Regions from separate parts of the Shimazuella sp. NTD248 genome, predicted to be linked through region 1. Evidence: riboswitches for the same ligand, from Rfam matches in the RefSeq annotation. Region 1 holds a riboswitch; each other region holds the start of a gene.

What was found. Region 1 has a riboswitch for S-adenosylmethionine ahead of AC5WOE_RS15860 (aminotransferase class I/II-fold pyridoxal phosphate-dependent enzyme). Riboswitches for the same ligand answer to the same signal wherever they lie in the genome.
Region 2: it holds a riboswitch for S-adenosylmethionine, as region 1 does, so the genes downstream of both, AC5WOE_RS10170 (homocysteine synthase) here and AC5WOE_RS15860 (aminotransferase class I/II-fold pyridoxal phosphate-dependent enzyme) in region 1, are expected to answer to the same signal.
Region 3: it holds a riboswitch for S-adenosylmethionine, as region 1 does, so the genes downstream of both, AC5WOE_RS13955 (hypothetical protein) here and AC5WOE_RS15860 (aminotransferase class I/II-fold pyridoxal phosphate-dependent enzyme) in region 1, are expected to answer to the same signal.

What each region holds. Positions count from the first base shown of each region.
Region 1 covers NZ_JCAJZT010000007.1:119,756-128,188, forward strand. The annotation lists gene AC5WOE_RS15825 (DUF1002 domain-containing protein) at 1-265, opposite strand, end outside; gene AC5WOE_RS15830 (fumarate hydratase) at 360-1,892, opposite strand; gene AC5WOE_RS15835 (hypothetical protein) at 2,136-2,399, shown strand; gene AC5WOE_RS15840 (winged helix-turn-helix transcriptional regulator) at 2,482-2,787, opposite strand; gene AC5WOE_RS15845 (hypothetical protein) at 2,820-3,518, opposite strand; gene AC5WOE_RS15850 (alkaline phosphatase family protein) at 3,570-5,042, opposite strand; gene AC5WOE_RS15855 (M24 family metallopeptidase) at 5,092-6,279, shown strand; SAM riboswitch class I at 6,468-6,571, shown strand; gene AC5WOE_RS15860 (aminotransferase class I/II-fold pyridoxal phosphate-dependent enzyme) at 6,653-7,807, shown strand; gene AC5WOE_RS15865 (excalibur calcium-binding domain-containing protein) at 7,920-8,186, shown strand; partial or broken gene AC5WOE_RS15870 (helix-turn-helix domain-containing protein) at 8,351-8,433, shown strand, end outside.
Region 2 covers NZ_JCAJZT010000004.1:110,051-118,483, reverse strand. The annotation lists gene AC5WOE_RS10195 (MDR family MFS transporter) at 1-1,415, shown strand, start outside; gene AC5WOE_RS10190 (hypothetical protein) at 1,828-2,868, opposite strand; gene AC5WOE_RS10185 (hypothetical protein) at 2,970-3,242, shown strand; gene AC5WOE_RS10180 (hypothetical protein) at 3,257-3,586, shown strand; gene metA (homoserine O-acetyltransferase MetA) at 3,633-4,547, opposite strand; gene AC5WOE_RS10170 (homocysteine synthase) at 4,720-6,000, opposite strand; SAM riboswitch class I at 6,078-6,185, opposite strand; gene AC5WOE_RS10165 (cation:proton antiporter) at 6,248-7,489, opposite strand; gene AC5WOE_RS10160 (sporulation protein) at 7,800-8,433, shown strand, end outside.
Region 3 covers NZ_JCAJZT010000005.1:349,253-357,685, reverse strand. The annotation lists gene gnd (NADP-dependent phosphogluconate dehydrogenase) at 1-312, opposite strand, end outside; gene AC5WOE_RS13975 (cysteine dioxygenase) at 529-1,026, opposite strand; gene AC5WOE_RS13970 (LysM peptidoglycan-binding domain-containing protein) at 1,228-2,133, shown strand; gene AC5WOE_RS13965 (phosphotransferase) at 2,150-3,082, shown strand; gene AC5WOE_RS13960 (hypothetical protein) at 3,197-3,412, shown strand; SAM riboswitch class I at 3,483-3,590, shown strand; gene AC5WOE_RS13955 (hypothetical protein) at 3,656-3,955, shown strand; gene AC5WOE_RS13950 (stage V sporulation protein D) at 4,314-6,230, shown strand; gene AC5WOE_RS13945 (UDP-N-acetylmuramoyl-L-alanyl-D-glutamate--2,6-diaminopimelate ligase) at 6,515-7,999, shown strand; gene AC5WOE_RS13940 (UDP-N-acetylmuramoyl-tripeptide--D-alanyl-D-alanine ligase) at 7,989-8,433, shown strand, end outside.

The DNA.
Region 1 (8,433 bases):
AGGCACGTGTTCCAATGGTTGCAGCAGACATATATTTTCCAAGGTATTGGTGTTCTTCTTGGTTTGTAACATAAATTTTGCTTACATTGCTAGGTACTTGCATTTCCGCCAAAATACTATCCTGTTGTTGTAAAGTTAGGTCTTTCCCTAATGTTACAACCGTATCTCCTTCAACTGCATCGGCAAAGGCTCCAGTAGGAAGAGCAATCGTAAATGCGGTCAAAACAGAAAGTGTTACCAAAGAAAGCTTTGATAAAAGTTTCAAAGTCAAACCTCCTTAAAAAGTAAGAGACAAGTACAAAAAGGGCTTACAGTCCCTCTTCATTTTACCGTTTTGTGTCTCGGAAGTGAACAGAAATTTATTTAAATACAGGTTCTTTGTACTGTGCTAGTTTTTCAAGAGATGTCTTATCAACATCAGCGTGCAAACTATTGCCATGAGAATCCATCGTCACAATAGCAGCAAAATTTTCCACATTTAAATGCCACATTGCTTCTGGTACCCCAAAATTTAAGAAATCTGCCCCTTCTACGTCTTTGATACACTCTGCATAGTATTGTGCAGCTCCACCGATGGCATTGAGGTAAACAGCGCCATGTTCCTGTAGACCTTTTAACGTTCTTGCGCCCATTCCACCTTTTCCGATGACTACTTTCATGCCAAATTTTTTGATGAGATCCGATTGATATGGTTCTTCTCGGATACTAGTGGTTGGACCAGCCGCTTTTACATGCCATTTTCCTTCCTCATCCTTGAGCATAACAGGTCCACAGTGATAAATAACACTTCCTTCTAGATCAACAGGAGAATCATGATCCATCAAATATTTATGAAGTGCGTCTCGACCTGTATGAATCAAACCATTTATCACCACAACATCTCCAACTTTGAGATCGCGAATTTGTTCTTCGGTGATAGGGGTAGTAAGTACTACTTGGCGATTTGAACTCTTAGATTCTTCTTGGATTTTTGGCTTTCCTTGTACTTTTGGTCTTTCTTCTTTGTATAACCAGTTTTGGATTTCTCCCGTTGCCGGATCGATCGCAACTCCTTGTCGGCGAAAAGCCCAACAATTATATGCAACCGAAACAAAGAAACTCGCTGGTAGACGGTTCATAACACCGATTTTACAACCAAGTAAAGTGGTATTTCCACCAAATCCCATGGTACCAATGCCTAATGTATTTCCTTTTTCTAAAATATAATTTTCTAATTTAGCAAGGTCTTCGATTGGATTTACATCGTCCACATGTCGGAATAATTGCTGCTTTGCAAGTTCGTAACCAGTGGTACGATCCCCACCAATCCCAACTCCAATAAAACCGGCACTGCACCCTTGTCCTTGAGCTTGGTAAATACTGTGCAAGATACACTTGCGAATTCCATCTAGATCTCTTCCTGCACGACCTAATCCTTCTAATTCAGTTGGAAGGCTGTATTGAATGTTTTTATTCTCACAGCCTCCTCCTTTTAAAATAAGCCGAACATCAATGTAATCTTTTTCCCATTGATGAAAGTGAATAACAGGTGTTCCAGGTCCCAAATTGTCCCCCGTATTTGCTCCGGTTAAGGAATCAACAGAGTTAGAGCGAAGTTTTCCTTGTTTGGTAGCTGTTGCAATAGCATTTTTGATTGCTTTTTCCATCTCTAATTGATTGGCACCTATTGGTACATGAAGGATAAAAGTCGGCATACCTGTATCTTGGCAGATAGGAGACACTTTTTCCTCTGCCATTTGAATGTTTTCCGTAATTCTTGCAAGTGCCAATGCTGATCGAGTCCCACTGTCTTCTTGTGCAGTTGCTTTGTCGATTGCTTCCCTTACATCTGGTGACAATTGGGTAGATGTATCTGTGATCAGGGTAAGCATGGATTGTTCAAATGATTGCATGTCAAAAACCTCTCTTTTTTCGCCACAAAGTCAACTTTATTTTAACATACTCGTGCAAGATGTCTTTTGGAAAAACAATGATGCTTCTATAGGAAAATAAATTGATTTAAACTTTTTTTATTAAATTACAAAATTATCATATGGCTTTATGAGTTGTAATCGTTTTGAGGGTATCAGCCGGTGCGAACTTATGAATTTTGAATATATAAAAAGTATGCAGAGCGAAGATGAGAGGTGCGAGAAATGAAGAAGAGAAAAAAGTCTAATGTAGAAAACCAAATTTATTCAAATAGAGTTCTTCGATCTGAATTCGATAGAAATTGGAAGACTAGACTGACAAGAAATGGATATGTAGAATATATTGCTACTGCAAATAGAGCTAAAGTTATTGTACTTTTGGCAGGTGGATTACAAAAACAACTCATTTTCCCCAGAGGCGGGAGAATCTTAGTCGGCGGTGGAGGAACAAGCCACTATAGTAAACCACATAAAGCTGTATCCATTTAAGAGTATACAGAGGAGATGGAAAGATGAATCTACTGGTGAGACATTAAGATAACGAAAAAACTCCCTATTTAGAAAGGGAGTTTTAAATCCATTCATGTGCCCAATTTTCGATCGAGTCGAGTACGGGTTGTAAGGCTTTTCCTTTTTCCGTAAGTGTATATTCAATGCGGACAGGTGTCTCGGGATAAACTTGCCGATTGATTAGTCCAGACGCCTCTAATTCTTTTAGGCGTTCAGCTAACATCCGTTCGCTCATCTGCGGTATATGCTCCCGGATATCACGAAAACGGCGTTTTTCCTCCATGAGAACCCGCAAGATAAGACCCGTCCATTTTTTTGCTAAAATTTCAATTGCAGCTTCAAATTTAGGACAGATGCAGCTTTCCACCGAATTCCCTCCACTTCTTAACAGTTAGCGACTTATTTTTTATTTATTATAGCATAGTATGTACGCTTCGTGTCTTGAAAACACTCTCTAATTTGTGTATTGGAATATCCTTTTGTTAATAAATAACGAAATTGATCAAGAAGCAACGGGGACCAATTTAAACCAAGTGCGGTTTGTGTAAAGGAATGGGCAGCTATCTCACGTAGTCTCAAAAGAGACCGTTTTACTAAAAATGGCCCTCTCTGTTTCAGGACAACAGGTCGGAACTTTTCATCTGTTCTTCCGATTGTTGTTTCTTCCAAATGGTGAAACCATTCATGGTAAGCATGTAATGCGATTAAATCAATTTGGAGAATGTTTCCGATTTCTTTTGATATAAATTGTTGAATTTCTCTCATTGAATTTTTATAGATGAAAATGGTTTGCTTTTTTTTATGATATTGTGCTCGAATGGTAGATTGCTCAGGATGTTGATCTAGTAAACGAATACGAATATCTTCTTTTAGCACATGATTAAAAAAATCGAGATGATTCATGTCCATATATCGCTTTGCTGTTTGTTCTCCTATATGAATAGCTTTCTGAAGATAGTCTTCCAACTCTTCCTCAGGTAAAAAAGAGTAGTAAGGATCACGTTCTAACTCTAAAAAGGACAGGTAAAGAGGAGATAGATATGGCCAATATTTCTCCCAATCGAATTGAATATTACTTTTGGTTTGTAAAATAGACATAAAAACTCCCCGTTTCCTGTTTTTTTACATTTATGAACGGGGAGGCTTGGCTCATTCCTGTAACAATTTAAGAAACCATTTTTTTAAGTCAATAAGGCGTAGGTGTTCTGGTTGATGATCCATGCCTGTTACAATCATAGGTACAAGGGAATCTAAATGATGTAAGGAACCATGGGAAGCTCCTTTATGTTTAGGTGAGGCTTTTCCTATTAACTCGTAACCGGGAGATATGGTAATAATTACATTTCGACTTGCAGGGTCCATTGCTCCCGCTAAACGGGATAATGCGTCAGGATAGAGACCATACTGGATTTGATGATCATCCAGTGTCAAGTCTAAAATAGAAATATCTCCTTCAAGCTGCCATTTTTGATTATATTCATCTGTGTAATCTCCATCTGGTCGGAAGCTTAAAGCTCCATCGGTTTGTCCGCTTACTACATGGATCCATTTATCTTCTGACTGCCATGCAATTACATCTAATTTTTTTTCGGTCTTACATAAACGGACTATGTCTTGATAAGATATTTTATCATCCAAAATAGTTATATAACTCATTCGCTCATTTACACAAGTGATGAGTTGGTCTTGCGGTTTTGGTGTATCTCTTGAAAGTGGCATAATCGAATAAGGTTGTAGTGTTTTTCGTAGGTCTACATAAGTATCTTTTTTCATCATGTTGGTCTGACCACTATCCCCTAGAACGATGAAATTACATTTTTGAATAGCTTCTTCCCATGAACCAAAGGCATTTAAAATGGGACTGATCTCTTCATCGACTTTTTTTATCCCTTTTCCTTCAGATGTTCCTTTTTTATGTACAATCGTGTCATTTCCTGGGAAATAAACGAGAGAAAGGGGTGGTAATTTGTCTTCTTCGATTAGGGAGATAATTTCTATCGATGAAAAATGATCATTCATACCAAATTTAGACAATGGGGTTTTTGGAAGCGGCTTTTTTGTTATGTTGAAAAGAGAGCCGAATGAGAAATATGATGGTACAGATGCTTCCACATTTCTAGGTAGCAAACCAAACAGCCATGCTAACCAAGGCGTTTTTAGTGTTGCGGGTTGGTTGCCGCGGTAAATCATTGAATTAATAGAAGCAGTAGGCTTTTCTGTTGCTTCGTGAATAGTTTCCACATCTCTGCTTATTAATTTTTGATTTAATTGCATGATTGCAGCATGGAGCACACGTTTCAGTCCGAAAAATAAAATTTCTTTTGGGCCAGTACCAAAGTTGAACACTTTTTTTTGCTGGGAATGATAATAGGTAAGACCATAAATTCCATGTTTGTTGGGAGGTTCACCTGTTAACATGGTAGTATCAATAGACACAGACATTGTAGGAAATGTACTGACTACTCTAGGAAAATAAGTTCCATTATCACGTAGAAACTGTAGAGTGGGAGCCCGACCCGCTTGGATTTCTTCTTGTAACGGGGTGTCCATTAAGGTGTCGATTAACAAGCATATAATTGGTTTATGTATAATGAAAGTTCCCTCCTTCATCTGTTCAACCATATAATTATCTTTCCACCAAAAAATTCCTTCTATGTAAAGGGTGATTGTAATGGATTTTCTTACAAAAATTTCTAAAAAAGAAATAACTACTCGAATCGAGTGTTTACAATCGGGACTACGCAAGCATGAAATTCCGGCAGCTCTTATTACACAAAATGTAGACCTTTTCTACTACACAGGATCTATGCAAAACGGTTTACTCTATGTTCCTGATTCAGAAGATCCTGTGTTTTATGTGAAAAAAAGCGTTGTTCGTGCAACAGAGGAAAGTTCTATTGAAGTGGAGCCATTAGGGAGAATGAGAACATTAGGAGAGCGTATACAGGCTCGTTTTGGTAAACCTAATACATTAGGATTGGAACTTGATGTGTTACCTTATCAGTTAGGTGTTCGTTATCAGCAGATGCTAGATACAGAAATCAAAGACATCTCTCCTATTATTCGCTTGCAGCGTGCAGTAAAATCAAACTACGAGCTAGCGCAGATTCAGCAGGCTGCTATATTAGTAGATGAAGTTATTCAACAATTGCCTGCTTGGATATCAATAGGTATGACAGAAGTACAATTAGCAGCGAAAATGGAGCAATATTTACGAGTACGTGGAAATATAAATCTCAATCGAATGCGAGGTTACAACCAAGAGTTGTCACTGGGGATGGTAGCTTCTGGTGCGGCAGCAGCAACCCCGACTTATTTTGATGGTCCTGCTGGCGGCTTAGGATTGACAGTTGCTAGTCCACAAGGTGCAAGTTTCAAAAAATTAGCTCAAAACGAACCAATTTTACTCGACTTTAGCACAGTAGTAGAAGGCTATATGATTGATCAAACTCGAATAGCTGTCATTGGTACACTTGAAGACGATCTGGTACAAGCATATGAAGTAAGTCGAAACCTTTTGCGTGCTGTAGAACAGTTAGGAAAACCAGGAGTTACATGGGAGAGTTTATATCAGCATGCTTTAAAAATAGTGGAAGATGCTGGTTTACAAGCTCATTTTATGGGATTTGGGGAAGATCAAGCGAAATTTTTGGGACATGGAGTAGGTTTGGAAATTGACGAGTTCCCCATTTTGGCAAAAGGATTTCAACAACCCTTACAAGAGAATATGGTCATTGCAATCGAGCCTAAATTCACGTTTCCTGGCAGGGGTGTTGTCGGAATAGAAAATACATATGTCGTCAAAAGTAATGGATTAGTATCTCTATCCATTTCTAGCGAAGATGTCATCACTATTTAAAAAGGCTTTGACTGCAAGGAAATAGTATTTTTAACCCAATAACTAGACATCCAATCATGGATAGGGTTGTAGCTGCCTATCCATGATTTCTATAGATAGATGATTATTTCACCAACATTGATAGAAAAGTAATATATATGATAAAATTAGTTTGATAAAAATAAATAAATATTATATTTAAAGATTTTCTCTTATCAAGAGTGGCGGAGGGACTGGCCCGATGAAGCCCGGCAACCAATTGATCTTGATCAATAAGGTGCCAAATCCTGCAGGAATTCCTGGAAGATAAGAGAAGAAGCGGTGTCGAAAACCAGCCTCTTCTCTTAGGAGAAGAGGTTTTTTATGTGAGGAAATGGGTCAGGAGGATGAACAAATGAAAAAAATGGAGACGGAATTAGCGCAGATAGGCTGTAGAAAGGAACCGAAGACAGGAGCTATTAATTTTCCAGTTTATTTTGCAACTGCTTATGAACACGTTGGTGGGGTAAGTACAGGTTATGACTATACGCGGACAGCTAATCCGACCCGAGATGTGCTGCAAGAAAGCATTGCAAGATTAGAACAAGGAGATGAAGGTTTTGCTTGTAGTTCAGGAATGGCAGCCATTCAAACGGTAATGGGATTGTTTTCACAAGGAGATCATTTGATCGTCTCTCTTGATCTTTATGGAGGAACTTATCGATTGTTTGAAGAAAACCTTCGACGCTTCGGTTTGGACTTCACTTATGTAGATTTGCGTAATCTTGAGGATGTAGAAAGTTCCATCCAGGCCAACACACGAGCTATTTTTATCGAAACACCTACCAACCCATTGATGCAGGTCGCTGATATACAAGCGCTTTGCAGCCTAGCTCGCAGACATCAGATCATAACTATTGTGGATAACACTTTTTTGACCCCATACTACCAACGTCCGATTGAATTAGGTGCTGATATCGTCATTCATAGTGCAACGAAGTATTTAGGTGGTCATAATGATGTACTCGCTGGTCTGATCGTGACAAAAGGATCTGAATTATCAGAGCGTGTAAGATACTTGCATAACGCCATAGGGGCAAGTTTAGGACCTCATGACTGCTACTTGTTGATGAGGGGGATGAAAACACTCGCTTTACGGATGGATCGTCATGAAGAAAATGCTCTACAGTTAGCACATTTTCTTCGTGAGCATCCGTTGATCAAGGGAGAAGTATATTATCCAGCTCTCGATGAAAAGGGAAAAGATACACACCTAAAACAAGCTAGTGGATTTGGAGGTATGCTGTCCTTTCGACTAGCTGATGCTAATCTTATCCGACCGTTTTTGCATCACTTGAAATTGATTACTTTTGCAGAAAGCTTAGGTGGGGTAGAGAGCCTAATTACTTATCCAGCGACACAAACACATGCAGATATACCAGAGGAAATTCGGCTAAAAGTAGGAGTTTGTGATCGATTACTTCGTTTATCAGTAGGAATAGAGCATATAGATGATTTGCGTGCAGATTTGGAACAAGCCTTATCGCATGCTAATGAATATCATTCTTGAACAATGACATAATATACTCTATTAGACGTATAATAGACACAAAAAAATGATAAATTTCATATTAATCTGAATTATGATAAAAGAGACACCAGATGAGAGGAATACAACCTACATGAAAAAATTATTAACATATGGTTTGGCTTTAGGGCTTATCATTGCTTTCTCTGCTTCTACTACATTAGTTGATGCAAAAACAACTGTTAAAGTATATAAAAACTGTACAGAGTTGAACAAAATATATAAAGGTGGAGTTGCACGCTATTCCACCACAAAAAATAAAGGCGGAAAAACGTATTATAAACCATATGTATCAAAAGTCATCTATGACGCAAACAAAAGATTAGATCGCGATAAAGATTTAATCGCATGTGAACGATAAACAAGTGCCACTCATCATGAGTGGCATTTTCGATGCTTAACACCCATTTTTGCTTAAAATCCCTTTTTTGCTCTCACCTATAGGTATATGGTCTCATAAGATAACTTGACTGTATCCCTGACCCTCATATCTAATTGCTCGAGCAAGGAAGGGTGGCATAGAAGTTGCACAATCAGAAGGGGAAAACCCTGCTTACCAATCGGGAGAGGGAAGTATTTGAGTTATTGGTTCAGGATAAAACCACACA
Region 2 (8,433 bases), on a different contig from region 1:
TGAATACGAGAGTAATAATGATTACGTTTATGATTGGTGCATTTTTTGCAGTCTTGAACGAAACGTTGTTAAATATAGCATTGACTGCGTTAATGAAGGTATTTAACGTTGATGTATCAACCGTTCAATGGATGACCACTGGATTTATGCTGGTAATGGGTATCCTAATGCCTATTTCTGCATTATTGATTCAATGGTTCACTACTAGACAAATGTTTATCAGTGTCATGACTATATTTTTGATCGGAACAACAATTGCAGCTTGTGCTGTGAATTTTCCGATGCTGTTGATAGGCCGTATGATTCAAGCGATTGGAACGGGTTTGTTGATGCCTGTTATTATGAATGCTTTGCTTTATCTGTATCGTCCTGAGGTTCGAGGAAAAGTAATGGGAACGTTTGGTTTTGTCATTATGTTCGCACCTGCAATTGGTCCTACCTTATCGGGTGTCATCGTTGACTTATTAGGATGGCGTTGGTTATTCATCTCAGTCATTCCTTTCGTCGTTTTTTCCATTCTGTTTGCGTTAAAATTTTTACAAAACGTAGGGGAAGTTACACGCCCGAAAGTCGACATAATATCCATCATATTGTCTTCAATCGGGATAGGAGGTATTGTTTACGGATTTAGCAGTGCTGGAGGAAATCCAGAAGGTTTTCTATCCATAGAAATCCTTTCGATTATCTTTATCGGTTTACTCAGTTTGTTGTTACTTGTGCTGCGTCAATTGAGGTTAGAAGAGCCATTGTTGGACGTACGTGTCTTTAAATATAAAAATTATGCATTAGGTATCAGTCTCTTTGTAATTGTCGTCATGGCAATGCTCGCTTCTGAAATCGTAATGCCTATGTATTTGCAAGGACCACTCGGTTATTCCGCGAAGTTAGCAGGATTATTGCTTTTACCAGGTGCATTATTGAACGGATTTATGTCACCCGTGATGGGAACTTTATTCGATAAATTTGGACCTAGAAAGCTGATGATTACCGGAACAATTGTACTAGTCAGTGTCATGATATTCTTCAGCAATATCAGCCCTTCGATGCATATTGTGTCATTTATCTTTGTCTATATCATTTTGATGCTGTCCATCTCAGCAATCATGATGCCTGCAAATACGAATGCGTTGAATGAATTGCCGAAGAAGTCATATCCCCATGGAACCGCAATTATCAGCACACTACAGCCAATCGCAGGAGCACTTGGGGTATCCATTTTTGTAAGTATCATGAGTCAAGGAAAGAGGAGTTATTTAGAAGGGCAATCAGGAAAGATTACAGAGAACATAATGAATGATGCGATGACTCAAGGTGTGCACCATGCTTATTGGTTTGCAGCAGCTTTATGTCTCGGAGCATTCTTCATTACCTTATTCATCAAAAAATCCATCGCACCTGATTTCGATCAAAGTTAAAATTGGGTAATCAGAAAAAAGATGAATAAACCAAACAATAGATATATCATTGATATTGCAACCCGGATCATCTATTAAAAGATGATCCGGGTTGCATTTTGTTACAAACTAATCATGTCCACTCGTGGCCCCAAGAGAACGAATGCTGCCTAGTATGCGGTAAGTTTGCGATAGAATAAAAAAATGGAAAATCCCACCTTCTAAATAAAAGGTGGGATTTCGTTTATCCTATAGAATCGCCATTTCATGTTAAACTCCCATTAGTTTTACCCATTGGATCGCTATCTGCTGAACGATATTTCATGTTAAACTTCCTTTGGTTTTACCCATTGGATCGCCATCTGCTGAACGATATTTCATGTTAAACTCCCTTTGGTTTTACCCATTGGATCGCCATCTGCTGAACGATATTTCAAGCTAATCCCACCTTGGTCTTTAGGGATTGATATATAAGATTTTGATAGTAATAAAATTTTTGTTTTTCCCCTTTACATTCATAAAAGTTACACATTTTTAGGAAAATGTCAACGGACACATGATCATTGTTATCATTATTCGACATGATTGTATCTACCATTAGAAATAGTTCCTCTGATTCTCCCGATTTATGCAAGTGACCTTTTAGACGACCAAGGGTAATCAGTGCTTCAATTCTAATATCTTCTTTTACTTTAGGGGTATTTTCCAAATATTGAACTGCATCCAGAAGGTGTTCCTCTGCTGCTTTCATTTCCCCCAGATCAAAAAGCAATTTCCCATAAGAAAATTGCGCATGTCCTATCTCATCAGGATCATTTGCCACATGATGACATAGTGCTAATGCCTTTCGATATCGCGTTTTAGCTTCTTGTGTTCTTCCTAAAATAACAAAGATATCTGCTTTAATCGTCCAAAGGAAGAATAACCTACGGTATTCCTTGTTTTCCCAAGCAATTTGCAATCCCTCTTGGGCGTATTCTAATGCTTTTAAAGGGGAACCTGACCGTATCAAAAGATTTGCAAATCTCTCATAAATTTGGGTCGTGAGCACTAGGTTTGCCTTAAAATCGTCGATGTGCTTATATAAGTATTCCAATACCTGACGTGCTTCCTCATCACGACCTAGCTTTTCCAAATAGATGACTTTATTTAGGTAAGGGTAGAACTTAAAATATAGTCTCTCTCCTTTACCATCAAATACTTGAATTGCTTGGTCAGTATAAAGAAGAGCAGTTAAATAATCACCATCGTAAAATGCAACCCTCCCTAAGTCATTCAAACAAATAGAGCGCAGGTTAGAAGTAACTAAGTTAGGACATCGATCCAAATCTGCTAATGATTTTTTGAGATACTCCTTTGCTCTGCTCCACTTCCGCAATTCAAAAGCGATTTTTCCTCGTAATAGAGTGGCAACCACCGAAAGATCATAAAACATATGTAAGTCTACATAACTTTCAATCTCTTCTAAAGCCATTTGAGGATTTCCAGATAAGATATCTAACATATTATTCTGATTTTTAAACCTATATGCAAGGAGTGTGTCTATCATATACCCATTATTTGAAATCAATGATGATGAAATTTCCATCTAAAAGATCAATGAGTTTAGACTGGATCATCGAAAATCGAACTATCCCACTTGAAGTCACCGAAATGCTTCAACAATTAGCTGATAAACATCAATACCCTGTCGATAAAATGCACCAGCACAAGCAAGAAATAGCAAACGAGCTTCAACTCATGGGCAAAGGCTACATCGTAAAGTTTTTATTTCCAAATGGAATAGAGGATAACGAACGATGGCTGCATGCTCTCATTCGAATGGACATCAGGCGGTTACAAAAATAGAAAGGGTGAACCCAATGGCATTGCGGTTATCCGTGGAAGGAAATAGAACAAAAGTAAGTGAGTTTATAGAGGCGATCAAAAAAATCCCCCAATGGAGGTTTTACCGAGGATCAAAGGTGGCAATCGGTGGAGACGAGCTGAGAATCGACTACTTTTTCGATGAAAAACCTGTCCGGCCGTCCCTCGTAACAAATCGAGCCAGCACCGTATCCCTTAGCCTTGAAAATGGCAGCAAGCTGGAGTTTGTGCTGCTGGATACAGAAGTTGCCAATATGGGCAATGGGATTACCTATGTACATGGTAAAAGTTACGACATCTTCGCTGATTCACAGGAAAGCGATTAGAGACAAAGTTATCATGACAGCAAAAAACCGGTTCAAAACAACCGGTTTAATTTGCATGTAAATCATATGGGGTTTCTTGATAGACGTAATAGTTCAACCAATTCGTAAATAATAAATTGGCATGTGAACGCCATGTATGAATGGGAAGGTTATCTGGGTTATCTTGCGGGAAATAGTTTTCTGGCAGTTTTATCGGTAGACCACTCTTAACATCTCGAATATATTCCTCGTTTAATGTAAGTAAGTCATACTCCGAGTGACCTGTTACAAAAACTTGCTTTCGATCCTTGCTGGCGAGAAGGTAAACCCCCGCTTCCTCTGATTCCGATAATATTTCCAGTTCGCTGCACTTTTCTATGTCTTCCCGGCGGATATCGGTATAGCGGGAATGAGGTGCATAAAAAAGGTCATCAAATCCACGCAATAATCTCGTATTCGGTTTTGAAACTTTGTGAGCATATATCCCGGATAACTTTTCGGGCAGAGCGTATTTGGAAATACCATAATGAAAATAGAGTGCAGCTTGCGCTCCCCAGCATATATGCAAAGTGGAAGTGACATGCGTCATTTTCCATTCCATGATTTGCTTTAGTTCATCCCAGTAATCTACTTGCTCATACTCTAAATGCTCCACTGGGGCTCCAGTGATGATCAATCCATCGAATTTATCTTCCTTTATATCTGCAAATGTCTGATAAAAAGTCTCCAAATGGCTTGGCGGTGTATTTTTTGAAGTATGCGACTGCAAATGAAGAAGACTTACCTCTAGTTGCAGAGGCGAATTGCCTAACAACCGAAGCAGTTGTGTTTCGGTTGTGATTTTGGTAGGCATGATATTCAAGATCACCATTTTGAGCGGACGTATATCTTGATGAAAAGCCCGCTTTTCTGGCATCACAAAAATGTTTTCCTTGCGGAGGATTCCAGCCGCTGGAAGATTGTCTGGAATCTTAATCGGCACAACTATTTCCTCCTATATTTTAAATTTGTTGTTATTAATGAGCCAATTCACAAACATTTTGTGCCAAATCCGCTTGATATGCACGTCTTCCGCGTCTGTTGTAAAGAGCAACAAAGGACGCTACAGCTAAGCATATCTTCGCTTGGGATTTTTGGTATCTATTTTTGCACATTTATTGTTGGCTTTTTTCAAGTGCTTGTTCTAAATCCTCAATGATGTCATCTACAGATTCAATCCCAACTGACAAACGAATAAGTTCTGGGTTAACACCAGCTGCTTTTTGTTCATCCTCTGTGAGCTGTTGGTGTGTCGTACTTGCTGGATGGATCACAAGGGACTTCGCATCACCCACATTGGCTAGATGAGAAAATAAAGATAGATTTTCAATCAAACGTTTTCCTGCTTCTCGTCCGCCCTTGATGCCAAACGTAAAGATGGCTCCTTGTCCTTTTGCTAAATATTTTTGCGCTTTTTCATAGGAGGGATGACCTTCTAACCCAGGGTGATTTACCCATGTAATACTGTCGTGATTTTCTAAAAACTTGGCAACTTTCAGCGCATTTTCACTATGTCGTTCCATGCGCAGGTGCAGGGTTTCTAACCCTTGCAGCAATAAAAATGCATTAAATGGAGAAATAGCGGCACCTGTATCTCGCAATAGCTGGACACGTGCTTTAATAATATATGCAAGGGGTCCTACTGCTTCTGTATAAGAAACGCCATGGTAACTTGGGTCTGGTTCTGTTAGATCAGGGAACTTACCATTTTTCCAATTAAACTTTCCAGAGTCTACTAAAATTCCACCAATACTCGTTCCATGTCCTCCGATAAATTTGGTTGCAGAATGAACAATGATATCTGCTCCAAAATCAAATGGGCGACTTAAATAAGGTGTGGCAAACGTGTTGTCAATAATCAGCGGTATACCTGCTTCATGCGCTACATCGGCTACTACTTCTACATCTAATACATCTAATTGAGGGTTCCCGATGATTTCTGCAAACACAGCTTTGGTTTTATCTGTTATCGCTTTGCGAAAGTTATCTGGGTTAGTCTGATCTACGAAATGCACATGAATTCCCAGCTTAGGAAGCGTGTGCCGAAATAAATTATAGGTGCCGCCATAAAGGTTGCTTGAGGCTACAATCTCATCTCCAGCTCTGGCGATATTTAAAATCGAATACGTAATCGCAGCTTGACCTGAACTAGTTGCAAGTGCTCCAACACCACCTTCCAGCTCAGCAACTCTTTTTTCTAAAATATCCGTTGTAGGATTCATAATCCGAGTATATATATTTCCAAATTCTTTTAACGCAAATAAATCAGCAGCATGCTGTGTATCGTCAAATACATACGAAGTTGTTTGATAAATAGGAACGGCTCTTGCATTGGTAGCAGGGTCTGGTGCCTGACCCCCATGAACAGTAATCGTCTCAGGTCGAAATGTACTCAATGATAATTCCCCCTTTTTTATCGCACAAAAAAAGCCTCTTTCTTATCCAGAAGAGGCTTTGGGTTTCTAAATTCCTCATCTTATCTGTTAGAGACGTTTGTCTCTACAGGAATTGGCACCTTCTAGTGAATCACTAGGGTTGCCGGGCATCATCGGGCCAGTCCCTCCGCCTCTCTGGATAAGAGATATTAAAAATATATAGTTCAACACTCGGTTTACTCGATTATATTGAATTTTGCGGCAACCGTCAATACTCTTCCTGTCCTATCTTTTCCATATTGTATTGCTTTCCCAATGACCATTTTAATAAAGGGGACGTTATAGCCGTAGTGATAATCGCAATGAGAAATAAAATACAGTAATCATTGGCAGAAATTAATTTACTGGTTAAACCAATGTTTGCAAACACGAGTATCATCAACCCACGAGCATTCATCAAAGCCCCGATGGCACTTGATTCCCCCCAACTATATCCTATCCCTTTTGCGAAGAACAAGCAGGTAAAGTATTTGCAAATAAATGCTACACCAATAAACAGGAGAATGATCCCGATATGATAACTGTTTGTAAAAGAACGCAAATCGATATTAAAACCCGAACTTACAAAGTAAATAGGAACCAAAAGAGTATTAACAAAATCGGAAATCTTCACATTGAGATCTTTTGTGACAGGGTCTAATCTAGGTATAATTAGTCCTGCTATAAAACCTCCAAAAATAGCATGCAGTCCCATTTTTTCAGTGATCAAACTGCTGCCTAAAAACAAAATGAGAAATATTGCGAAAAATTCATTTTGGAGGGTAGGAAACTTTTGGATCAAAAACTTTAAAAGAGGTCTGATCACAAAAAACATGACTACAAGATAAAGACTCAAATACAGAAATATACTAACACTGCTGAAAGATAAATTAAGAGCAGCAATAGACAAAATGATTGGTAACATCATCCATGCGATGATATCTTCTATACTCGCGCCAAATATTACAAATCTCCCCAAATTTGTTTTGATCAACTTATGCTGATCCAAAATCCGGACAAGTACAGGAAAAGCTGTCACAGAAATGCTGGCTGCCATAAACAGCGAATAAACTAATTGTGTTGTAAATTTTGGTCCTATCGATGGGTATACATACCAACTTAACAGAAACAACATAAGAAATGCCGGTATAATACCTACAAGAGCAAGGAGAACAGCGTTTTTTATTAATTTCTCCTCTTCTAGCTTTTCGTCATTTGCATGAATCCCTACAAGAAACATATACAAAGATATCCCAAACTGACTGAGGATATATAACTGATCTTTGATATTTTTATTGAACAACCATTCTTGAAAACTTGGAAACAAAAGACCTAATACAGAGGGTCCTAGTATCAGTCCTCCAATCATCTCCCCGACAACTTTTGGTTGACCAATACGAGCAGCCAAAGCACCAAATAACTGAGCAACAACAACAATGATTAATAAGCTTAATAGAAATTTAAAAAGCATCCACATTCCTACCTGTCTTATTCAAGGATGATAACAGCACTTGGGCGAAACTTGATTGTTCCTAATTTTCCAATGTCCCAGAATAATAATAACATTTTTATGTCCATTTAGGTTTGTTTCATAAATAAATAGTTAGAGCTATCACCATGAATATATCTTTTCATAATGAATATAACTTACTAAGGAAACCTACAGCACTATCTTAAACAGCTATCGTTTTCCTATATGCTTTTGCCATGCTTCCCCCTACTCGAAGTACATCTTGCATGGTATGATAGGAAAAAAGATATGTTTTTGGGAGGACGAAAAGTTGTTTGAAACCGTACTTGCATCTATGGGAATGGGAGCAGCAAAGATTGACCTACGTTTAAACAAAGAAATAGTAACAACAGGACAAGAAGTTACTGGGCAGATCGTAGCTACTGGCGGTAGTGCCGAACAAAAAGTAGAAGGACTTTCGGTTTACTTTATGCTCCAATCCGTTCATGCTCGCAGTGGCAGTGACTTAACAGAACGAATCGCAATGATTGATGTCACACATGAAGAATTTGTGATTCAGCCAAATGAAACGATTACGTTTCCATTTTCCTTTACCTGTCCAGCAAATATACCAGCTTCCTCTATCAATACAAAATACTTCTTTATTACTAACCTAGAGATTAAAAATGCACTTGATTCACATGACCGCGATTTTATCAAAGTATTGCCTGATCAACGCGTGGAGCAGTTTTTGACTGGATTTAAACAACTTGGCTTCAAGCAAACTTGGGAAGGTCTTGTCACAGATGATCAAGGTTGGTCCCAACTTATTCAGTACCATCCAACCACTTATTTTTATGGGGTTTGCAGCCAGATCGCCGTATATTTTCATCATAATCTAGAACAAGATACGATCGATGGAGTGCTGGAAGTTGGAGAACATCATACCAATAATTATTCTGCAC
Region 3 (8,433 bases), on a different contig from region 1:
GGTATTTCCACCGTCAATCAATACATCGCCTTTATCTAATAGAGGTTTAACTTGTTCGATCGTAGCATCTGTTGGGGCACCAGCTTTGATCATCATTAAAATTTTGCGGGGTTTTTCGAGGCTCTGCACAAATTCTTCTATACTATATGTACCAACGATATTTTTACCAGCTGCATCTTTTTGGACAAAAGGATTGATCAAATTTGTAAAGTTATCAAATACTGCGACCGAATATCCACGACTTTCCATATTTAAGGCAAGGTTTCTGCCCATAACGCCTAAACCAATAACACCCATCTGTTGTTGTTTCATCTCTATGACCTCTTTCTTGATCTAGTAAATCAAGTGCTCATTTCTTGAAAATAACATATTGATGTATTAAGTTTCAAGTGAGTATGCAACTCAAAAAGACAAGTGGAAATCCTGACAGACTGTACCACTTGCTTATGTTTTGAAGAAGATAGGAACTTTATACCAAGCATATTAGAAGCAGTCTAGACAGATAAGTATGTACTTCGTACTTATTTTTTATGAGGAGATAGTATTTTCCAAGTGTGTTTCATTATAAATGTGGTTATTTTCAATGGGCGGGGAGTAGACGTGGAAAGTGATCAAAGGTTGGTTTCTCGGATTGTACATGGAGTGAATTTGGTCTTGGGTTACGGTAAAATACTCATTTTGTTTATATCTCTCTTCTTTTACCTGCCCAGGTGCCTCAGTAGATTGTTTTATTTGATAGATACGATTATATAATGTGCCATCGACTACTTTTACACAACAAAAAGATTCCCCATGATCGTGTATGGGAGTTTCAATTTGTGGAGGAATTTGCAGAATGATTACTTCAAAAAGTTCGGATCGAAAGATAACATTTCTTCCATATTGCAGAGGGGGAGCTGGAGATGTGATGTAAGGGGAGATCTGCGGGTAAGTAATATTCCACCTGCGCATTTCTTGTTCTACTGCCGAGGGGCTTGGATGAGTGATAGGCAATAACCAATTGGGCAATTGAGCGGTCAAATCCATACTTGTTCCTCCTCATATTTCAGCCGAGAAATCCATATACGTTTAATGTATGTGGATGAGATGAAATCATGATTTGACCTCCAAGTGATGAGAAGACAATTTTACATAGCTGTTAACATTTTGTCCGATCTAGTGATAACTCTTTTATCTCGTACATATATTTCAGCATAAGGGCTTGAAAGATAGAAGGAGGGAGAACAGGTGGAGCAACTTCGCTTTAATATTTCAGAAAAGATTCGTCTGCATCCACAGCAAGCAGGGATAAGTTCGCTTCTGGAATTGGATTTATATCCCGATGTGGAGATCAAAGATGAAGGGCAGCATCTTAAAATTCACGGTTATCTTCGGCTGAATGGCACCTATGAAGGGGATATCGATGAAGAAGCAGATGTTTCTGATTATGATCCTTATGAAAGAGAGGGGGAAGAGATTGCCTATGTAATTCCTGTCGAAATTACTCTGCCTCGTGACCGTGCAGAACTAGCAACTGTCTGTGCAGAAGTAGAATCTTTTGATTACCAGATCTTATCACCATTTGAATTACAGATTGAAGCAGTTCTGATGATAGACGGGATATTGCCAGAAGCCGAGGAAGAAGAATTGATCACAGAGGTTTCTGAAGATCAGCAAGAAGAGATAGAAGAGAAAAAAGAGATCGAGTCCCCCACTTTTGCAGCTCAGCCTGCCAAACCAGAGCCAGAACAGGTAGAGGCAAAAAAAGAACAATCCAAACCCAAAGAAGTTGAACGCACCATACATCGGGAGACAAGAAAAATAGCAAAAGAACAAGTAGGCGAAGAACCACCATCACAAGAAGCCTTTCAACCTCAGCTTGTGATTGAAGAAGGACAACAAGAGGAAGAAATCAAGGAACCAAGTAATACAGAGGAAGAAGTTCGTGGCAGAGAATGGAGCAGGTGGTTGGTAGGAAATAGAGAAGAATCGTTTACTTCCTTAAAAATGGTTATTGTCCAAAAAGACGAGACGATCGATACATTAGCTGCCAAGTATGATGTTTCTTGTAATGCGATTATTAGAACGAATCAGTTCCCAACAGATCGTTTAGTGGAAGGTCAAATCGTAAAAATTCCGGTGAAGCGGAGCTAGGGAAGGAGGGCTTTCGATGTGGGAAGTGATTCATGCATTTGGATGGGACCCTTCTTCGGTGCAACATCGGGCTGGAGTATGGGAGGTTGCGGATGGAGACCAAAAATATGCGCTGAAAGAAAGTCATGCACCGAGAGAAAAACTGTATGTACTGCACCGCATGTTAGAACAAGTTCGCACAGCTGGATATCCTCATCTGCTTCCGTGGGTTCCTACAGAGGATGGAGAAATAGTCGTTTCTGCTTATGGAAGCCAGTGGTATGCCACTCCATGGCAAGAGCCTGCTGATGATCATGTATCGGCAACAGAGCTGGCATCATCCTTAGGGCGCTTTCATCGTTTAGCAGAACCTATAGCAGCACAGTTTCCCAAGTTGCACCAAGTCATCGATCCAGATCTAAAAGAGTCTTGGGAACAGCGAAAGACACAAGTATCTAGTTGGCAAGAGACGTTAGAAGAAGGAGAAGCAAAAATATCCGAACAATCTGCTCAGCTCTCCCAAAATGGATTTACGTTTGCTATCCAAGGAATCGATCGTTATCTTCAAGTGGAAAAAGGAATTGCCCCGAGATACACGATATGTCATGGTCGGGTTCATCCTTCTAATGTACTCACAAGTGAGGAAGGATTGTACTGGATCGATTTTGACCATGCTGCGCTAGATACACCCATAAAAGACCTTGCTACTTTAATACATCGATATCCAGAGGAATCTCCCGCAGAAATACTAGCAGCCTATGAACAAGAAAATAAACTATTGCCGAAAGAAAAAAGACTTCTAGCTGTCTTTCTCTCCTATCCCGAACGATTGGTTCGTGCGGTAGACAGACAAGAAGAATTAGTAGACGTTTCAAGTGAATATGCCCATATCCAAGAATGTCAAAAACTAATCAAAAAACTATGGCCGGCAAAGAAGAAGTCAAGGTCCAAACCAAAACGAAATCGATAATCCTAACGAGGGAAACCTCGTTTTTTTATGCCAAGAGGACGGGCTAGTATATATTCAAACATTATGGAAAACATAGGTAATGATTTGAAGTATCTAAAATCGGAGGATTATAGTATGGATAAAATGTGTATGAATATGATGATGATGGTCATGATGGAGGATATGATGGGAAAAATGAGAATGATGACCATGATGATGAACAAAATGCAAGAAATGAACACGATACCAGAAATGGACATGGATATGATGATGAACAAAATGCAAGAGTCAGATGAAATGATGACAAAAATGATGAGTATGATGCGAACAATGAAAGAAAAATCGATGTAGTTATTTACAATTAAAATAATTACATATATAATCAACAACAAATCAACCAAAACGAAAAAAATCGAAGGATCTCTTATCAAGAGAGGTGGAGGGATTGGCCCTATGAAACCTCAGCAACCTCAGTCAACAGACTGTATGGTGCTAAATCCAACAGAGTAGAAACTCTGAAAGATAAGAGGAGGACCTTTCTAACTAGAAAACCTCTTCTTAAAGAGGTTTTTCATTTGTTAGGGAGGTAAAATCATGATTCAGTTAAAAGAAACTTGGATAAACGATTATTTAGACTTGTATTTATATGCAAAAGAAATCGGCGATCAAGAATGGCAAGCTGAAATTTTACAAAAACTGAATTTCACAGACAAAGATTTATTTCTCTATCATTTATGGGCACAATTCGATGCTATAAATACGCAGTTGTTGTTAAGTTATCAACAACTAAGAAGTGCATCGGATGCTTTTGAACAGGAACAACTATGGGAGAAAGTATGGAGTTTAAAAATGGAACGTATTACCTTGTCCCGAAAAATTCGTTCTTTTTGGTAATAGAGAAATATGGTTGTGAAACAGCTGAAGTCAAAAACAAGATGAAAATGAAATAGATAATACATACGAGGGAAACCTCGTTTTTTATGTGAAGATGTGGAGTGTTTGTTTCATTTTCTGACATTCGTACTTCCCTTTACTTAAAAAAGAATAGCCTCCTAATTACCTCAAACGACCAGTATGTTCCACATCTCACTCAATAGACGAAGATGTGGGATTTTTTACGTTTGAGTCTTTGAATATAACATTCCGTTGAGCAAGTTTGATAGGAAATCCCTAAATCATAGAAATGATGATTCTTTTTTACCCTTTGTCCACATAAATTGAAATAAAGGATAGTGGAAAAGGATGAAGAGACGTGAAAGCGCTATTGGTTACGCACAAAAAACGCTTATTCATTATATTTTCAATTGCACTGTTTGTACTGATCGCGTTGCTCGGTCGTCTTACTTTTGTGCAGTTGGTACAAGGGCCTTGGTTGACAGGGAAAGCGGAAAATCTTTGGGGCAGGGATATTCCCTTTGCGTCAAAGCGTGGACGCATCTTGGATCGCAATGGGGAATTGATTGCGTATAATATCAGTTCGCCTTCGGTGATGGTCGTACCAGCTCAGATCAAGGATAAAGATGGAACAGCTTATAAACTAGCAAAAATATTAGGTGTGCCAGAAGAAAAGATTTTGCCGTTTGTAAAGAAAAGACAGCTTATCGTTCGGATTAATCCCTATGGGAGAAAAATATCAGAAGCAAAGGCAGAAGAGATTCAGGGGTTACAATTACCAGGGGTAGTAGTTACAGAAGATAGCAAACGTTATTACCCTTATCAAAGTTTAGCTTCCCACATCCTTGGCTTTACTGGAATTGATAATCAAGGGTTAGCAGGATTGGAATTGGAGTACAACAAGCAATTACAAGGTACCCCGGGATATATTTCGTTTAGTGCCAATGCACGTGGAGAAAAGTTGCCAGGAGGGGTAGATCGCTTCACACCGCCAAAAGACGGGATGGATTTAAAGCTTACAATTGATCTAAATATTCAACAAATCATCGAACGAGAATTGGATCAAGCAATGGCGCAGTATCATCCAGAAAATGTGATCGCCATTGCGATGGACCCCAAAACAGGAGAAATACTGGGGATGAGCAGTCGCCCCACTTATCGGCCAGATCAATATAGAACAACAGACCCATTGATCTACAACCGCAATCTGCCAATATGGAAAACGTATGAGCCGGGTTCGACATTTAAAATTATTACCTTAGCAGCCGCTCTGCAAGAGAAGAAAGTAAACTTACACGAAGGATTTTTCGACCCCGGTTTTATTGCTGTAGGCGGGGCACGACTTCGCTGCTGGAAGTCTGGCGGACATGGCTCGCAAACCTTTTTGGAAGTCGTAGAAAATTCCTGTAATCCCGGATTTGTCACCTTAGGCCAACGGCTTGGAAAACAAAAACTGTTGTCCTATATCCATCAATTTGGGTTTGGGCAGAAAACAGGAATAGACCTTAATGGAGAAGCAAAAGGAATCTTGTTTAAACCTTCGCGTATGGGACCAGTGGAGCTTGCAACTACTGCATTTGGTCAAGGGGTAGCAGTGACTCCGATTCAACAGGTGGCCGCTGTAGCAGCAGCTGTCAATGGCGGGAAATTGATGGTTCCACATCTTGCCAAGCAATGGATAAATCCAGAAAATGACCAAGTTGTAAGCACCATTAGCCCTGCTGTAAAAAGACAAGTTATAACAGCAGATACATCTGCTGCTGTACGGGCGGCGTTAGAAAGCGTTGTTGCCAAAGGATCAGGTCGTAAGGCATTTGTAGATGGCTATCGTGTTGGCGGGAAAACTGGAACAGCGCAGAAAGTAGGGCCGAATGGCACCTATCTTCAAAATAATCACATCGTTTCGTTTATTGGATTTGCTCCTGCTGATGATCCAAAGATTGTGGTGTATTTAGCAGTTGACAATCCAAAAGGTATCCAATTTGGTGGGGTCGTTGCTGCTCCTATCGTAGGAAATATTATTGGAGATACCATGCGGTATATGAAAGTACCAAAACGAAAAAATCAAATTGAACCAGAAGAAAATCCGCTTTATGATACGATTGTCACCACTCCAAATTTTGTTGGTCAAGATATTGATAAGATCAAAAATAGTTTGTATACAATACCAATTGAAACAGTAGGAAAAGGAAAATTGGTCATCAGCCAAATCCCACGTCCAGGAGAGCGGGTAAAAAAGGGTACTTTGATTCGGATGTATTTAGGGGACAAATAAATTAGCGGCTTCCATCTGTGTTTTTACAATGAGGTGGAAGCCTATTGTTGTTTCACAATATGGTTATATTTCGATTCGTTGCTTGTTTCGTCACTCTCCCTCAAGGGATTTTTTGCGTGAATTATGTTAAAATGGGTGTCATGATTGCCAGGACCCCCATACCTGGTTTTTCTATTGTTACACTTATCGTTTATTTTAAGTGTAGCTAAGCCTCTTTCAGAGTCTTAAAGGCAAGACACAATGCCAAGTTTTCTTGACAAGTGGAGTGGGAGGTTTACCTTATAATGAAATTAAGTGAACTAGTAGATGTATTACATGTAAAAGAATGGACAAATCCAAGTGATGAGCAAATCACCGGAATCGAAACGGATTCGAGAAAGGTGAAGCAAGGAGATTTGTTTATTGCTCTTCGCGGGTTTACGGTGGATGGTCATGACTATATCCAAACTGCTGTGGAAAATGGTGCTGTAGCAGTACTTGTAGAAGAATCTGTGGAAACGACTGTTCCGATGATTCGAGTGCCAGATACTAGAAGAGCAATGGGCTTTTTGGCAAACACCTTTTACCAATTTCCATCAAGACAATTAAAATTAATCGGAATAACAGGAACTAACGGTAAAACAACTACTTCCCACCTGATCGAACAAATTTTAACGTCTGTAGGGAGGGAGACCGGGATTATCGGCACAATTGGGGTGAAGATCAAAGATAACGTTATCCCAGTTAAAAATACCACCCCTGATGTGGTCGATCTGCAAAAGAGTTTACGTTATATGGTGGATGAAGGAGCCGAATATACGGTAATGGAAGTTTCATCCCATGCTCTGCATTTGGGAAGAACGAGGGGCACTCATTATCATATCGCCGTTTTTACCAATTTAACGCAGGATCATCTCGATTATCATGAGACGATGGAACAATATCGAGAAGCAAAGGGTCTTTTATTTAGCCAATTGGGCAATGATTACACCCCTGAAAAAGACAAAACGCAAGTAGCAGTGTTAAATGTGGATGATGCCGCTTCCAGTTATTTTGCTACAATCTCACCAGCTCAGGTCATTACATATGGCATTTCGGAACAGGCCGATGTTCGAGCAGTGAATATCGAGCATCGAGTAGATGGTGTGTCTTTTGAGCTGCATACCTATCAAGGTAATGTATCCATTTGTCTGCCTCTATTTGGTACGTTTAATGTCTATAATTCACTAGCAGCTGCTTCTGTTGCTCTAGTCGAGGGAATTGATTTGACGAAAATTAAACAAGCATTAGAATCGCTTACAGGAGTAGATGGCCGCTTTGAATCGGTGCAAGCTGGACAGGATTATACGGTATTGGTCGATTATGCCCATACCCCGGATAGTCTTCAAAATGTTCTAACAACTGCTAAATCTTTTGCGAAAGGAAAAGTAATTTGTGTGGTGGGTTGTGGAGGAGATCGGGATCGTGGTAAAAGACCATTGATGGCAAAGATAGCTACCGAAATTAGTGATTTCACAGTTATAACTTCCGACAATCCAAGAACAGAAGAGCCTAAGGCTATCATTGCAGATATGATAGAGGGTGTTTCTACTTCTTTACAAAGGTATATGACGATCGAAGATCGCAAAAATGCGATTGAACATGCCGTGCAGTTAGCAAAACCTGGTGATGTGGTGCTAATTGCGGGAAAAGGGCACGAAACATATCAAGAAATAAATGGTGTTCGCTATCCATTTGATGATCGAAAGATAGCTTATGAGGCAATAAAGGGTGAACAGCATGGAACGTAGAATAAATTGGATACTAGAGACCGTGTCAGGAAGCTATGAACATAAAGAGGATGATAGAGAAACTCTTTTGGCAGCAGGAGTATCAACGGATACCCGAATACTGACAGCAGGGAATCTGTATATCCCACTTATTGGAGATGTGTTTGATGGGCATCAGTTTATCGATAAAGCGGTAGAAGCAGGTGCAGTTGCGTCATTGTGGCAAGAAGATCGTGCTTTACCTGATGTATCGATTCCACTGATTGTCGTGCCAAATACTTTATTGGCAATGCAACAATTGGCAGAGCGTTATCTAACGGAAACATGTTGTAGAATAGTTGCGATTACAGGCAGCAACGGCAAAACAACAACAAAAGATTTGGTTGCAAGTGTTTTAACCACAACTTTTGAAGTACATAAGACAGCTGGAAATTTTAACAATCATATTGGTCTTC